2 regions of the Clostridium sp. LBM24168 genome follow, and region 1 is predicted to be linked to the other one. Evidence: riboswitches for the same ligand, from Rfam matches in the RefSeq annotation. Region 1 holds a riboswitch; the other holds the start of a gene.
The links. Region 1 has a riboswitch for FMN ahead of ACSVC9_RS15730 (ECF transporter S component). Riboswitches for the same ligand answer to the same signal wherever they lie in the genome.
Positions count from the first base shown of each region.

Region 2: another riboswitch for FMN. It lies ahead of ribD (bifunctional diaminohydroxyphosphoribosylaminopyrimidine deaminase/5-amino-6-(5-phosphoribosylamino)uracil reductase RibD); the one in region 1 lies ahead of ACSVC9_RS15730 (ECF transporter S component).

Region 1 is NZ_CP196861.1:3,150,598-3,158,841, forward strand. It holds gene ACSVC9_RS15700 (M28 family metallopeptidase) at 1-146, opposite strand, end outside; gene ACSVC9_RS15705 (Tex family protein) at 279-2,432, shown strand; gene ACSVC9_RS15710 (glutaredoxin family protein) at 2,494-2,793, opposite strand; gene ACSVC9_RS15715 (hypothetical protein) at 2,942-3,097, opposite strand; gene ACSVC9_RS15720 (helix-turn-helix domain-containing protein) at 3,115-4,443, opposite strand; gene ACSVC9_RS15725 (alpha/beta fold hydrolase) at 5,037-5,852, opposite strand; FMN riboswitch at 6,116-6,231, shown strand; gene ACSVC9_RS15730 (ECF transporter S component) at 6,334-6,948, shown strand; gene ACSVC9_RS15735 (hypothetical protein) at 7,061-8,244, shown strand, end outside.
Region 2 is NZ_CP196861.1:496,620-504,863, forward strand. It holds gene ltrA (group II intron reverse transcriptase/maturase) at 1-833, shown strand, start outside; gene ACSVC9_RS02405 (group II intron maturase-specific domain-containing protein) at 922-1,488, shown strand; gene ACSVC9_RS02410 (phosphodiester glycosidase family protein) at 1,713-2,723, shown strand; gene ACSVC9_RS02415 (hypothetical protein) at 2,739-3,794, shown strand; gene ACSVC9_RS02420 (MBL fold metallo-hydrolase) at 3,832-4,728, opposite strand; gene ACSVC9_RS02425 (5-methyltetrahydrofolate--homocysteine methyltransferase) at 4,729-5,361, opposite strand; FMN riboswitch at 5,506-5,622, shown strand; gene ribD (bifunctional diaminohydroxyphosphoribosylaminopyrimidine deaminase/5-amino-6-(5-phosphoribosylamino)uracil reductase RibD) at 5,758-6,873, shown strand; gene ACSVC9_RS02435 (riboflavin synthase) at 6,891-7,544, shown strand; gene ACSVC9_RS02440 (bifunctional 3,4-dihydroxy-2-butanone-4-phosphate synthase/GTP cyclohydrolase II) at 7,579-8,244, shown strand, end outside.

The DNA of each region.
Region 1 (8,244 bases):
CCATTGAAATCATTTGAGGATAGATAGGTTATATCATTTTTTATGTCTGCATAATCTAAAGGCTTTGTAGAGCAATAGATTTGAAAACTCATAGAACAAATTAAGCAAAATATGGTTATAAATAAAGATAATATAAATCTTTTCATATATTATAGCTCCTAAAATTATTTATTGTATATAAATATATATTAATTTGCCAAAGCTCATATAACTGTTGTAATATATTTTTAATTGATTATTTATTTAACATAGCTTTAAAATTAAGGCAGGAGGTAAAAATGAGCAATATAATAGACACATTATCATTAGAATTAGGTGTAGATAAAAAATATATAAATAATGTAATTGAATTAATAGATTCAGGTAATACAGTGCCTTTCATAGCAAGATATAGGAAAGAACTGACAGGCAGCATGAGTGATATAACTTTAAGAAAGCTTGCACAGAGACTTATGTATCTTAGAAATTTAAAGGCAAGAAAAGAAGATGTAATAAGAATAATAGAAGAACAGGGAAAGCTTACAGAAGGATTAAAAAAATCCATAGAAATCTGTGGTACTCTAACTGAGGTTGAGGATATATACAGACCATATAAACCTAAAAAGAGGACTAGAGCTACTATTGCGCAGGAAAAAGGATTGAAGCCTATTTCTGATGTTATAATAAGCGGAAGTTTTAAGGGTGATATAAACTCATATGCAGAAAAGTTTATAAATGCAGAAAAAGGAGTGGAAAATATAGAAGATGTTCTATCTGGTGCCATGGATATAATAAGTGAAGTTATCTCTGATGAAGCAAAGTATAGGAAGTGGATAAGAAAATTTGTGCATGATACTGGAATAATTGAAACAAAAGGTGAAAGCAAAGAACCTACTCCCTATGAAATGTACTATGAATATAACGAAGTGGTAAAGTCTATTCCACCTCATAGAATACTTGCTATAAATAGAGGTGAAAAGGAGAAAATTTTATCTGTTAAGATAAATTGTGATATGGATAGAATAGTATCATATTTAGAGAAAGAGTGTCTTAAAGGAAATAGTATTACAGATATTTATATAGAAAAAAGTATTGTGGATTCTCTGAAAAGGTTGATATACCCTTCCATTGATAGGGAGATAAGATCTGAACTTACAGATATAGGCGAGGAAGGGGCCATAAAAATATTTAAGGCGAACTTGAAAGCGCTTCTCATGCAGCCTCCGATAAAAGGCAAAAATGTAATGGGATATGATCCTGGATTTAGAAATGGGTGTAAAGTAGCTGTGCTGGATGATACGGGAAAGCTGCTGGATACGGCTATAGTATATGCAACTGCACCTCAGAATGATGTGGAAGGTTCTATAAAAACACTGAAATATCTCGTGTATAAGTATGATATAAATATGATATCGCTTGGAAATGGAACTGCAAGCAGAGAGTCAGAGGAAATAATAGGAAGACTCATAAAGGAGGTAAAAGAGGAAAGGGAAAAGGATTTATACTATGCTATAGTATCTGAAGCTGGGGCTTCTGTATACTCGGCATCAGAACTTGCTGCAAGAGATTATCCAGATGTAAATGTATCACTTAGAGGTGCAATATCAATAGGTAGAAGGCTTCAAGATCCGCTTGCAGAGCTGGTAAAAATAGACCCAAAGGCAATAGGCGTTGGGCAATACCAGCATGATGTTGCTCCTAAAAGGTTGGATGAATCCCTGAAAGGAGTTGTGGAAGATTGTGTAAACAGTGTGGGTGTAGATTTAAATATAGCAACACCATCACTCCTTTCCTATATATCGGGAATAAATTCAGCTATAGCTGCAAATATTGTAGATTATAGAGAAAAAAATGGGAAGTTTAGAAGCAGAAAGGAATTACTAAAAGTTAAGAGATTGGGAGCAAAGGCTTTTGAACAATGTGCAGGTTTTCTGAGGGTTATGGAAAGTAGTGAACCTCTTGACAATACCTCTGTACATCCTGAATCTTATGATATGGCCAAAGAACTTTTGAATATTCTTGGATATACTATGGAGGGTTTCAGAGGTGGAGCACTCAAGGATATAGATGAAAGAGTTAAAGAGATAGGAATAGGGATACTTTCTAAAAAACTTGATTCAGGAATACCTACTTTAAAAGATATTATAAATGAAATAAAAAAACCCGGTAGGGATCCTAGAGAGGAACTTCCCAAGCCTATACTAAAGACCGGCATAGTTGATATGAATCAGCTTAAGCCGGGGATGGTACTCATGGGCACGGTTAGAAATGTAGCTGATTTCGGTGCCTTTGTTGATATAGGAGTTCATCAAGACGGATTAGTACATGTAAGCCAGCTTTCAGACAAGTTTGTGAAGCATCCTCTTGATGTAGTTCAGGTTGGAGATATTGTGCAGGTTACCGTACTTGAGATAGATGAAAAGAGAAAAAGAATTTCACTTAGCATGAAATAAAAAATAAGCTCTTATTTGATAATGTAATTAAATGAGAGCTTATTTCTGTATGGAGAAAATACTATTTAAAGATTTTTGTGTTTTTAGGGTTAGAAGAAGATGACTCGAGGGATTTTTTAAATATTTGGCGAATAATTTCTTTTGATGGGACACCCTCATGCATTTTCTTTTCTCCTACAAAATATGTAGGTACATAATAGTAATCATATTTTTTTGCTGTTTCTGGATTCAGTTCTTCATCTACTATTTTTATATCTATATTTGTATATTCCGGATTTTCATTTTTAAGCTCTTTCATCCAGTTAAGGGCCTGTTTGCAGTAAGGACACCAACTTGTTATAAACATATGTACTGGTTCCATATTAAATCACCTGACTTTCTATTTTATGTCATAATTATATATCAAAAGACTATATTTTTCTATATATTCAGTTTAATATAAAAACAGATAATCTGCACTTATCAAACATAGGCAGATTATCTGTTTTTTAAATATTGTTATATGTTATTTAATGAAATGGCGGAAGCTCCATTGGTTGAACGACAATTACAGAATTTTTAGCAGAAATGGATTTGGCTTCAACTTGAGCAGTTGTAACAACCCCTAGTGAAAGTGTCAAAAAACATATAGCGGCAGCAACAGTTTTGATCAATTTCTTTTTCATTTTAAAATTCCCCCCTATTAAAAAATATCTATATTGTAATATGTTGAATTATTGTAGCTTTTTATAGTATCCTGTGACAATAGCAGATACTTTCTGGTATTGGTTTTATCTCCTTTTGTCAGATATATCAATGATAGCTTGTTGTAGACAAGTGAAAGATCTACAATATTATGAATTTCACCGGTTTTTTTTAATATTTCAACTAGTTTTAAATAGACTTTTTCAAGTTTATCATAATCATTCAATATATCATATATTCTAGACAGCATAAGATTACCTTTTATGATATATTCCATATCACCATATTCTTCTGCGTTTTTAAGACCTATTTTTATAGATTCAACGGCCTTATCATATGATTTCTGCTTTATAAATATATAGGATTTTTCTATAAATGTATGGGATAAAGTAGGTCTGTCAAATTTATATTTAAAGGTCTCCGCTTTATTGAAATAGTTTATGCTGTTTTTAAAATCATTCATATGACAGTATACCAAGCCTAAATTATTATATATGTATCCAAGTAAGGGGTTCTCTAAATCTACAATTTTATCTTCTAAAGAAATATATATGTCTATAGCGGTCTTAAGATCATTTTTAATCTCAAAACAGTCGGCTTTTAAAATGTTGGCATATATGTAAAATGTAAAATTGTCTTGCTTATTATGGATAGATAAGTATTTATCTATATTTTCGAGACACAAATCTATCTTGTTTAACTTTCTATATGCAAGTGCCATATCGTATAAAGCTAGTTCATAGATCTTCATATTGTCATAAGCAAGGGAATAGTGTATAGAGAAATTCAAATATGTAATACAGTCCGAGTACTGAAGAAGATTTCCTTTACATAGTCCAAGCCGCCAATATATATAAGATACCTTTTCATTCTGCTTTATATTTTTATAGGTGTCTAAAGACTGATTGTAATTTACAAATGCCTTTTCACAATCTTTTTTTTCATAATAGATATCACCATATTTACAATAAGCCTCGGCTTCCACATCTGTCAAATTGTACCTTTCTGATATTGACATTACATATTTTACATCATCCATGGAAATATTTTTTTGTCTGAGTCTTTTAAGACAGTACAACCTTGCATCCTCTTCTGGTGACCTCAATAGATAATCCCCGTCTATGGATAATTCATGACCTAATTCCTTAGCTCTAGCGTTAAATTTTTTAGCAAGTATTACAGCAGTATCATATTTAAGATTTCTCCGACCTATTTCAATCATACTTATAAGTCCTCTGGTTATGTTTTCATCCTGTAGATCCTGCTGCTTCATGTTCAAATCTTTTCTTAATTTTTTTATTTTTTCATTGCTGGTTAAAAATTTCATCTAGTCACCTAAAAAGAAATAGTTTTTATTTTCATTAATTTACATTTTACACCTATAATATGAATTTTGCAACAAAAAATAAAAAAAAAGTTGCAACTATATTCAAAAAAAATGGTATTATATTAACATAATAAAATTAAGTTAAAGCGAATATAATTTGATAATTAAAAAATGATATAATCAATCCAATTTATATAGACTGATTATATCAAAGGTGATGTAAGTTTTAAATTTTAATTATATGGTTATTGTGATAAATATCAATTAACTATATAATATACCATCTCATATAGTTTTGCAACTATTTTTAATTAAAATAGTTGCAAAATGTTTTTGAATATAGTAATATATATGCATAGAAGGAAAGTCATATTAATGTAAAAAATAGAAAGATATTCTTGAATAAGAAAATGTAATGAAACTGTGGTAGGTTTTAAATTTGAGGGGGAGCATATTGCGGTTATTTTTCAGAATAATATCTTTCTATTCTTTAAAAGAGTTTAGCAGCTAATTAGACTTAATAAAATAAAATTCCAGTAAAAATAAAATTTTACTGGAATTTTACTGCTATATAGAATATATTTTATAGAACCTTATCCTATGAAATTTTCAACCTCTCTATTGAATTTATCTGGATCCTCTAATATTAGTGAATGACCGCATCCCGGAAAACCTACTTTTTTTGAACCTTTTATCATTTTATTTAGATACTCACTGTTTTCAGGCATATATAAGCAGCTTTCCTCGCCAAATGTTATGAGTGTAGGAATATCTATCTTATCGAGGACATCTCTATAATCCTGTATACTCATGCTAACCCACATACGTGTCATAACAGTGGGTGAATTCTTATATTCTTCTTTATATGTCCAATCTAGTTCTTCCTTATCTTTACAACCTGATTTTGCAAAAATAGCAGGGGTGAATACGTCTGCAAATGCTTTCCAATTGGTATTCATAGCTTCCAGTGTATTTAAATTATCTTCATGTGTAAACTTTCCATAAAGTCCGTCTTTATAGTTATCATCAGTTATAAGTTTAGCAGTCATGTCTATTAGCACTATTTTGTACAGACTACTGCATCCAAATTGTTTAATGTACTCAAATATGATGTGGGTACCCATAGACCAGCCTACTAATACTACATTTTTCAATTTAAGATGGTCAATCAAATTTTTTAAATCTTGTGCATATTGCGGTAAGTTGTATCCATCTTTAGATTCTTCTGATAGTCCGTGTCCTCTTAAATCATAACCAACAACTTTATAGGTCTTGGATAACACTGGTATTTGTTTTTTGAAAAACAAATGACTGGCAGACCACCCGTGTATGAAAACAATGGTTTTTTCACCTTCCCCAGCTACTTCATAGTATAACTTTGTGTTATCATCTGTTAAAAAATATGACATTATTAATACCTCCTCTAATACTAATATTTCACTTTTTTTATTTAATAAACCAGAGTTGAAAAATTTTTATAAGAACTATAGAGATAAATATTGCTTTTGTCGTATAAATTATTTATTTCAGCAATTTTAGTGATAAGAATCAAGAAAATGTTTATATAAATATTTTAACATAAAAACCTTCAACAAATCAATGGAATATCTTTTTCAATGCAGGTTGATTTTTAATAATAAAAGTATTATAATAAATCTGTAATTAAATTGAATATAATCTTCAGGGCGGGGTGTAATTCCCCACCGGCGGTAAAGCCCGCGAGCCTTCATGGCATGATTCGGTGAAATTCCGAAGCCGACAGTATAGTCTGGATGGAAGAAGTGAAAAGTATTTATTGGCCCTGACTTTTGTTGGAGCTTTTTTTATTATACTTTATCACCCCTTAATAGGATATCAGAAGATTATACTTATGAATTAGGAGGGTGTATTATGAAGAACAGGAAATTAAACAGACTTGTGAAAATATCTTTATTAGGTGTTATTGCATTTTTACTTATGTTTTTAGAGTTCTCGCTGCCAATTTTTCCATCGTTCATGAAAATTGATATTAGTGATTTACCGGCATTAATAGGAACTTTTGCATTGGGACCTGTAGCTGGAATTATAATAGAATTTTTAAAGAATATACTTCATGGTATATTTGCAGGACAGACAGCCTTTGTAGGAGAATTGGCAAATTTCGCTATAGGATCTGTCTTGGTAGGTACAGCAGGAATCATATATAAACTCAAAAAATCAAAATCCACTGCAATAATGAGCCTTATGGCGGGTACCGTAACAATGTCTATTGCAGCAGCAATTTTAAATTATTTTGTACTTTTACCACTCTATGAAAGGGCATTTAATTTTCCTATAAGCCAGATAGTTGCGATTGCATCAAAGATAAATGGAAATGTAGATAGTGTTGGAACTTTGATACTCTGGTCTATCATACCATTTAATTTATTAAAGGGAGTTGTATTGACTGCGCTTACATTAGTAGTTTATAAGAGTGTATCACCTATATTAAAAAAAGAATACACAGAGGGAAAACAGGCTGCCTAATATAAAATAAAAACTGAATTTATCTGACACCGATATTATTGGTGCCAGACTTTTTATTCATGAAATTAAACTTATATACGATAAATAAATATATTGTATATTTATATAAAGGGTGATCAAATTGGCGGGAATATGGAATGTAAATAGTACTTATAATGTAAATAATAAAAGAATATCTACAAAGCTTTCTTTTGAGATAGGACAGAAATTTCTAGCTAGAGTAATGGATTTGGATAAGGTTTCTAAGGGTATACTATTAAGACTTTTGGATGGATGGCAGTTTCCTGCAGCTATAGAAAATCTGGGAGAAATATCTCAAGGTCAATTGTTGGCATTTCAAGTGGATGGATTTCAGGATGGAAAACTCAAGTTAAAGATTGTTACTGGAACAAATGAAGAAGTGAAAAATGGCGGGAAAGATGCTGTAAAACTTTTTATAAAGGAAAATTCCATGAATTTGAGTACTGAAGATTATGATCTTGTTAAAAATATGATAAAGCATGAAATTCCTCTTACCAAAGATAATATTTCAAATATAAAATCACTCTTGGAATTTATGAATAAAGTGAAAACGGATGATGGAGAAGAAGATAATTTTATACAAAAATATCTTTTAAGTAAAAATGTAGCGGTCAATAGTACTGAAGGAGAAAGGATAAGTAGTATACTGAAAGATTTTTTTACCAATATAGAAAAGCTCAATAGTAAAGACATATTTACATTTATTGAAAACAATATAGATGTAAATAATGAAAATATAAAAAGCTTTAATGATGTGTTTAAAAAGCCAACTATAATATATAGAGAAATTGAAGCTTTAGGAGAAAGATTTGGAAAGAATGTTCAGCCTGAAATTAAGCAGAATTCTGAAAATGTAAAATCAAGTACGGATGATTATATAAATGTATTGCAGAAGAATATTGAAAAGGCATACAAAAATGTAGATAGTTCTGAAATAGCTGCTGTTAAACAAAATGTGAATGATGTTACAGATAGTAAGGAAAGTACTTTAAAAAATTATCCTTTAGATGGAGATGAAAAAGCGACAGAGAATATATCAAAGTCGGTTCCAGAAAATTTGAAGATTGCAAAAAATGAAATTGAAAAGGGTAATAATATAAAGCAAATTAATATAGACCAAAATGAAAATGTACAGAATAATATTGATAAAGATGCAAAGAGTGATGTAAAAATTGATATAAAAAATGAGATCAAGAATATTTTTAGTGATTATGTTTCCAAAGGTAAGACTAACTTAATATCTAAGGATTTAATAGAAAGTATTGCAAATCAGGT
Region 2 (8,244 bases), 520 kb from region 1:
ACATTAAAGGCCTATTTGATAACATTAGGCATGATATTTTAATAAAAATGGTAAAGAAGCACACTCAAAAAGAATGGGTTATTTTATACATTCAGAGGTGGTTGACTGCACCATTTCGAATGAAAGATGGAGCAATAGTTCCGAGAAATTCTGGTACACCGCAAGGTGGTGTCATTAGCCCAGTACTTGCAAATCTTTTCCTACATTATGTATTTGATGATTTTATGGTGAAAGAATTCAAAACGATTCCTTGGGCCAGATATGCTGATGATGCAGTAGCACACTGTGTATCCTTGAAGCAAGCAAAATATCTACAGAGAAGAGTGCAGGCAAGGTTTGAACAATATGGATTACAGTTAAATCTTGAGAAAACAAGAATTGTATACTGTAAAGATGATGATAGAAAAGGAGATTATCCTAATATATCATTTAATTTTCTTGGGTACACATTTAAACCGAGAGGTGTCAAGAACAAATATGGTAGATATTTTACAAGCTTTTTACCTGCGATAGCAGAAAAGGCAAAGAAAGCAATTCGCAAGGAAGTAAGGGAATGGAAACTGCAACTTAAGGTAGACAAGGATTTGTGGGATATATCGAATATGTTTAATAGACAGATACAGGGATGGATTAACTATTACACACATTTCTATAAATCTGAAATGTATGGAGTACTTAGATATATCAATGGATGCTTAGTTAAATGGGTTCGTAGGAAATACAAGAAACGAAAACATAGAAGGAAAGCAGAGTATTGGTTAGGAAGTATTGCACTAAGAGATAGAAAATTGTTTGCACAGTGGAAATTAGGGATATTACCAACGACTGAATAATGGGAGCCGTATGAGCTGAGAGGTTCACGTACGGTTCTGAAAGAAACTAAGGGGGAAGTTCCCTTGGTTTACTTACTGTAATATATACTTGAAAACAAAAAAGGCAGCATATCGAGTAATGGCAAGTATAACAAGGTTTATAGAAGAGAAATTAAAACTCAAAGTCAACAAAGATAAAAGTAAGGTCGATAGACCGTGGAAGTTGAAATATTTAGGATTTACATTTTATCCAAAGAAAGGTGAAATGGGAATAAGAGTACATCAAAATTCTGTTAGGAAACTTAAAGTTAAACTTAAGGAAGTAACAGGAAGAAGTAATGCTATGAGTATGGAACTCCGTGCGATTAAGCTAAAACAGATTATAATCGGATGGATTAACTACTTCAAACTGGCAGATATGAAAAGTACACTTAAGACGTTAGATGAGTGGCTTAGAAGAAGGATTAGGATGTGTTATTGGAAACAATGGAAGAAACTCAAAACAAAACACGATAATCTTAAAAGGCTTGGTATTGATGAATATAAAGCTTGGGAATATGCAAATACAAGAAAAGGCTACTGGAGGATATCCTGCAGCCCTATTCTATCAAAGACACTATCTAATAAACATCTTAAAAAGCAAGGCTTTATAACATTAACCGAAAGGTATCTATAATTAGGTAATTCTTATTGAACCGCTGTGTACCGAACGGTACGCACAGTGGTGTGAGAGGTCGCTGAATAAAATAATTATTCAGCTCCTACTCGATTGTTTACCTATAAAAGGTTACAATTATATTAAAAATAATTCTTTTAGTAGAAATAATTTGTGAATAATAGTAAAATATGATTTGTAGTGTTTTTATAACAAATTATACCTGTCTTATGGAGGTAAATCATATGGCTAATCGAAAAAGGACTAAAAGAAAAAAGAAAAAAACTTTTAGGATGTTTTTATTTTTTATCATATATGAACTTATAATTGTTGTAGTAACGTCACCACTACTTGTGTTCTATGGCCCATTTACAGGTGTAAGGGATATGGTAGTAAACACAGCAATGTTGACATTTACTCATCAATACATAGCAACTACATTTTTGTCAAAAGACAAAATAGATGAAATAATGGCAAAAAATAAAAGCGGTGAAATATCTGGGGATGAAACTGAAGATCAAAGCGGTGTCAGCATAGAACACCGAAATGACAAGGGAATAGAGAGATATGACATACCAAGTAGGGCAGGAAGTAGATTCGATGGATACATACTTGAAGTGAAAGATCCCACAAGGATGAGGATAGGATACACCAAAAGACTTGGACAGGTGGGGGAAAAAACCAGTGAAATAGCCCAGGATCATAATGCAGTTGCAGCAATAAATGGCGGCGGATTTACAGACAGGGCCTCAAATGGCAAACAATGGGTAGGTACGGGAGGAATACCCGAGGGAATTGTAATCTCCGAGGGCAAGAGTATAAACCCTGTTAATTCTTCCGAGAAGATGGCAAGTGTTGCGGCATTTACTCCGGATGGAAAGTTGATAGTGGGAAGGCACAGCTTGAATGATCTACTGTCCCAGGGTGTGACGGAAGCCCTCTCTTTTCAGGATGCACTTATTATAAACGGTAAAACTGTTTCTGTGGATTCAGTGGGACGAAATCCTCGAACTGCCATAGGTCAAAAGGCTGATGGTACCATCGTAATGGTTGTAATTGATGGAAGAAGAGGTATAAAGCTTGGTGCCACACTAAAGGAAGTTCAAACCATACTCCTTCAGAGGGGAGTAGTAAATGCAACGAGTCTTGACGGAGGATCGTCTGCTACCATGTATTTTGATGGCGAGGTGATAAACAATCCTTGTGACTGGAATGGTGAGAGAACTGTAGCTACCGCAATATATGTAAAACCTTAGAGGAGTGTAGTCTCGATGAAAATACTTAAGAGGATAATTGTCTGGACACTGATGCCTGTAATCTTTGAACTGGCAGGTTTGTTTTTCATAGACAGATTTTATATGGGAGACGAGATGAATTTCAACATAAAAAAAGTTGACATATCATCTAAGAAGGCACATACGAAAATAAAAGTAAAGATTCCAGAAGATGCAGAAAATATAAGAGTATCCCATAATGGAAATTATATATCCTATTGTGAAGGTGAAAGTATATACGTAATTGATACAGATAAAGATGATAAAAAAGAAGTAACTGTGGAGGATGGTTCAGAATTGTCCTATTACAGATGGGATCTTGACAGTGATGTGATACTTATGGCAGAAAAATTTTCCAGGGCAGGTTCAAGTTATTTAAAGTTTGTAGCCTATGATGCAAAGAGGGATTCTACCACGGAACGTAAAAATGATTCAAATCAAGTATTAGAAATACTTTTGCCAAATAGCGATTATGAAGTAAAGAATATAACCTTTTCGGGGGCGAGCAATGTAACTTATGTAACATCTGGCGCAGAAGGACAGACAAGCAGGATATATAGAATAGATCGTATGACTCAGATGAATCTTGTGAGATTCGGTGGTATTCAGCTTGGAAATATAGCTGCTATAAATAATCAGGATGGAGATCAAATTGTCTATGAAGATAGAAGTACCAATAGGATAAGGATGGGAAGAAACCAGCAGGTAATAGCTACTGGTGAAAATGCTCTGCATTATTTGCTTGGGACTGATAATAATGACCGTATATACATAGGAAATGGGGAAAATAACAGAATAAACAAGATATTTGTGGCTGATTTAACTCAATCAAGGAACAGCTGGAAGACATACCAATTGCCATCATCCCTTGACAAGAAAAATATATATGTTGTAAGAGATGGACGAATATACATAAACAATCCCGATAAAAATATTGTAACAGAGGTCACCACTGGAAAATCAGTACATTATGATGGATATCTAATTGGGGTATATAATTATGGAGTAATAAGCAGGAATGAAAACAAAATTATAGGAAGTTTATTTGAATAGAGATAAATCCACAATATGGATTGAATTGTGGATTTATCTATTTTTTTGCCTTGAAATAATATAATTTTCCGTCTTCTATAGAGCAGTCTATTAGTCTGTTATTGTATAGATAGGATACAAATGCAGATACTCCTGCGAAGTTGAGATAGTACTCATTGAAGTCCAGTTTCAGGTTGTTGAGTATTGTTATATTCTCAAGAATATCTTCTCTCGTCAATGGCTGATCCAGAAGTTCCAATATTTCATTGCTGTAATTTTCTATGTTTTTTATGTTTTTGTCTATCAAGGATGTTATATCTTCTTTTGCAATTATTTTTTCTGAATGACTTATTAAAAAATAATCTGCATCAATTTCATTTATACGTTTCAATGAGTCCAAACTATCTGATATATTATACAGGTATGGAAAAGAGTATTTGTCCAGTATTTCAGGGCTGAATATTGAGTCACCTAAAAAGCAGACTCTATCACAAGTTACTATTCCTATATGTTCTATTGAATGTCCTGGCAATGGTACTATATTGAATTTGTCATCTCCGATTTTGTTTATCCCGTAATCTAGTATGTAATCTACATCAATTGGTTTATTGCTCTTATTCAGTGATTTAATGGGATAGGCGGAGCTTAGAATTGAAGGGTGAAGATATTCGTTTTCCATAAACAGTTTTTCATTTTTAGAAGTGTATACTATTATGCCGGGATAATTTTTTTGAAAATATATATTTCCACCACAGTGATCCAGATGACTGTGTGTATTTATTATGTATTTTGGATGTAATTTGTTTTCTACAAGTATATCGTCCAATTTTTTTGCTGCACTGTTGTTTAGACCTGTATCTACAATAAGGCAATTTCTGTTTTTAAATCTAAATATACCCGAATTGGTAGCTGCATCTACATAATATGTGTTTCCGTTTATCTTATTTAAATTCATTTAAATCAAATCCTTTCTCATAATACAAGATTTTCTGGATGGACATTTGCTGCAATCATGGTCATTTTTATTTAGAGGTATTTTTTTATCTGCCCCATATAGGTATGCCATTGAATGTAGAGGCTTTAACATATAATTTTCAGTTATAGCTATATTTGGATTTTTACTATTATTCAGGCTTTCCAATATAAATTTTTGATATTCCATTGGAAGTTTATGAACTCCAGGGGTCAATCTTGAGCTTAATCCTATATGAAGTCGTGAAGTTTCCATATAAATTTTTTCAAATAATTGATAACTTATTTCAAATAAATAGGAATTTGCCATTGAGTTGAGCATAATACCTTCAGAAAGTTTTTTAAGATAAAAGTACTTATTTATTTTTTCGTCTATAGTCTCACCTATGGTAATTATACATGGAATTATATATTCATATTTATCTGCAGCCGGGAAAACAGTGATTTTTTCAATATTGAAAATACCATATGGATGTACAACATCATACAGTGTGGGTAAAAGTGAATCATATAATCCAGGCAGTTCATTTTTATCTACAAGTTGGTCATAAGCCAGTAATGAATTTATAGTCTGTGACTTGTTCAATTTAAATATAAAATCTGTAACAACCTTCATGTTAGAATCCCTCCTCACTGTAAAATTGTACGGTATAATATTTAATAAATATTATACACCATCACAATTATATATAAATACAATTTGTAGTTTTTCGTGTTGACAACATTAAAAAATAGGTATATATTATAGATAAAATTAAATATTAACTTTCAGGGCAGGGTGAAATTCCCGATCGGCGGTATAGTCCGCAAGCTTTTAGAAGCATGAACTGGTTTAACTCCAGTACCGACAGTAAAGTCTGGATGGAAGAAAGTAGAGTACATATGGTTTTTTATTATTTCCATATTTGTATTTTCTGATTATATTATCCCCTGAAGGTTGTCTTCAGGGGATTTTAAATTTTTTTAATTTAAATAGTAATAAATTATCTTTTACACATGGAAGTGATAGATTATGAAAAATAAAGAATATTATGAAAAATACATGATGATAGCCTTAAAGCTGGCCTTGAAAGGTAAGGGTTTTGTAAATCCCAATCCTCTGGTGGGAGCTGTAATTGTAAAAAATGAAAAAATTCTGGGAAAAGGATATCATAAATTGTTTGGAGGCCCACATGCAGAGATATATGCTTTAAAAGAGGCTGGAGAACAGGCAAGAGGAGCTGATTTATATGTAACCTTAGAACCTTGTTCCCATTATGGAAAAACACCACCCTGTGCGGAAGCCATAATAAAATCTGGGATAAAGAAGGTAATAATAGGAAGCCTGGATCCGAATCCACTCGTATCCGGGAAAGGGATAGAGATGCTCAGAGATTCAAATATAGAGGTAATTACAGGAGTAATGGAAGATGAAGTTGTTAAAATGAATGAAATATTTATAAACTATATTACGAGAAAAATTCCATTTGTAATAATGAAATCAGCAGTTACGCTTGATGGAAAAATAGCTACAGTCAGTGGACAATCTAAATGGATAACAGGCGAGGAGTCGAGAGAAAAAGTTCATCAAATAAGGAATAGAGTTATGGCTATTATGGTTGGAATAGGCACCATTATTGAAGATGATCCACTCCTAACTACGAGACTTAAAGATAAAAGCAAGGATGCCAAAGTTGTAATTCTCGATTCAAGACTTAGCATACCACTTAAATCAAGAATATTCAGTACTATAAATGACAGAGAGATAATAATAGCATGTACAAATGATTTTAACAGAGAAAATTATAGTAGCCTGACTGAAAAAGGAGTATACTTAATTATTTGTCCAAAGAACAGTGAAAATAAAGTTGATTTGAATTTCCTAGTTAGAAAACTTGGAGAGAGAGGGATAGACAGTATACTTCTGGAAGGAGGGGGAAATGTAAACTTCTCCGCACTAAGATATGGAATTGTAGATAAAGTTATTTATTTTATTGCACCTAAGATATTTGGGGGAAAGGATGCAAAGACTTCGGTAGAAGGCAGTGGAATCAAAAATATATCCGATGAAATAAAGTTGAAGGATATTTCTGTAAAGAAGGTTGGAAAAGATGTTATGCTGGAAGCTTATGTAGATAAAAAGCGATAAGTTGGGAGGTAATGGATTTGTTTACAGGCTTGGTAGAAGAAATTGGCGAAATCGTTAAGATATCGAAAGGCATGGACTCTTCAAAATTGACTATAGGAGCTGAAAAGGTTATAGATAAAACAAAATTGGGAGATAGCATTGCTGTAAATGGTACCTGTGTTACTGTAGTAGATTTAAATAGCAATTCATTTACGGTTGATGTTATGGCTGAAACACTTAGAATGGGCAGCTTAGGAAGTTTAAGGGTAGGAAGCAGGGTAAATCTTGAAAGAGCTCTTAAAGTTGGGGACAGGCTTGGAGGACATATAGTAAGCGGCCATATAGATGGTGTTGGAAAGGTAGTTGATGTTCATGATGAAGATATATCAACCTGGCTTGAAATTGAAATACCATTGGATCTCATGAAATATGTAGTGCTTAAGGGATCTATATCCTTAGATGGTGTAAGCCTTACAATAGCAAGATTGAACAAAAATAGTTTTAGTGTATCGCTGATCCCGCATACCAAGGGGGAAACTATGTTATATTACAGAAAAACAGGTGATTTAGTAAATATTGAATGCGATTTGGTAGGCAAATATGTTGAAAGATTAATGGACACTTCAAATAGAAAAATTGAAAATAGATCAAGTATAAACTCTGAAATGTTAAAAAAATATGGATTTGTATAAAAATAAAAACAAATAGATTTTAAGGAGGAAAAGTATGAGTTATAAATTTAGTTCTATAGAAGATGCAGCAGCGGATCTTAAAAATGGGAAGATGATTATAATTGTAGATGATGAAGGAAGGGAAAATGAAGGAGATCTGGTCATACCTGCCGAAAAGGCTACTGGAGAAAATATCAATTTCATGATCAAATATGCAAGAGGACTTCTTTGTGCACCTGTGGAGGAAGAAATAGCGTTAAAACTTGGATTCAACCCTATGGTTCAAAATAATACTGATAATCATGAAACAGCATTTACAGTAAGTGTAGATTTTAAGGATACAACAACAGGTATATCTGCATTTGAAAGAGCACATACAATAAATATGATTGCAGCTTTAAACTGCGGCAGTGATTTTAGAAGGCCAGGACATGTGTTCCCACTTGTTGCTAAGAAGAATGGAGTGTTTGATAGGACAGGACATACGGAAGCCTCAGTTGATCTGTCTAAAATTGCAGGTTTTAAGGGAGCAGCAGCAATATGTGAGATAATAAAAGATGATGGAACCATGGCAAGAAGAGATGATTTGATGAAATTTGCGGAAGAACATGAAATTAAGATTGTAACTATATTGGATCTGATAGCTTACAGGAAGAAAACTGAAAAGTTAGTCAGAAGAGTTGCTTCTGCACATCTGCCGACTAAATTCGGGGAATTTGAA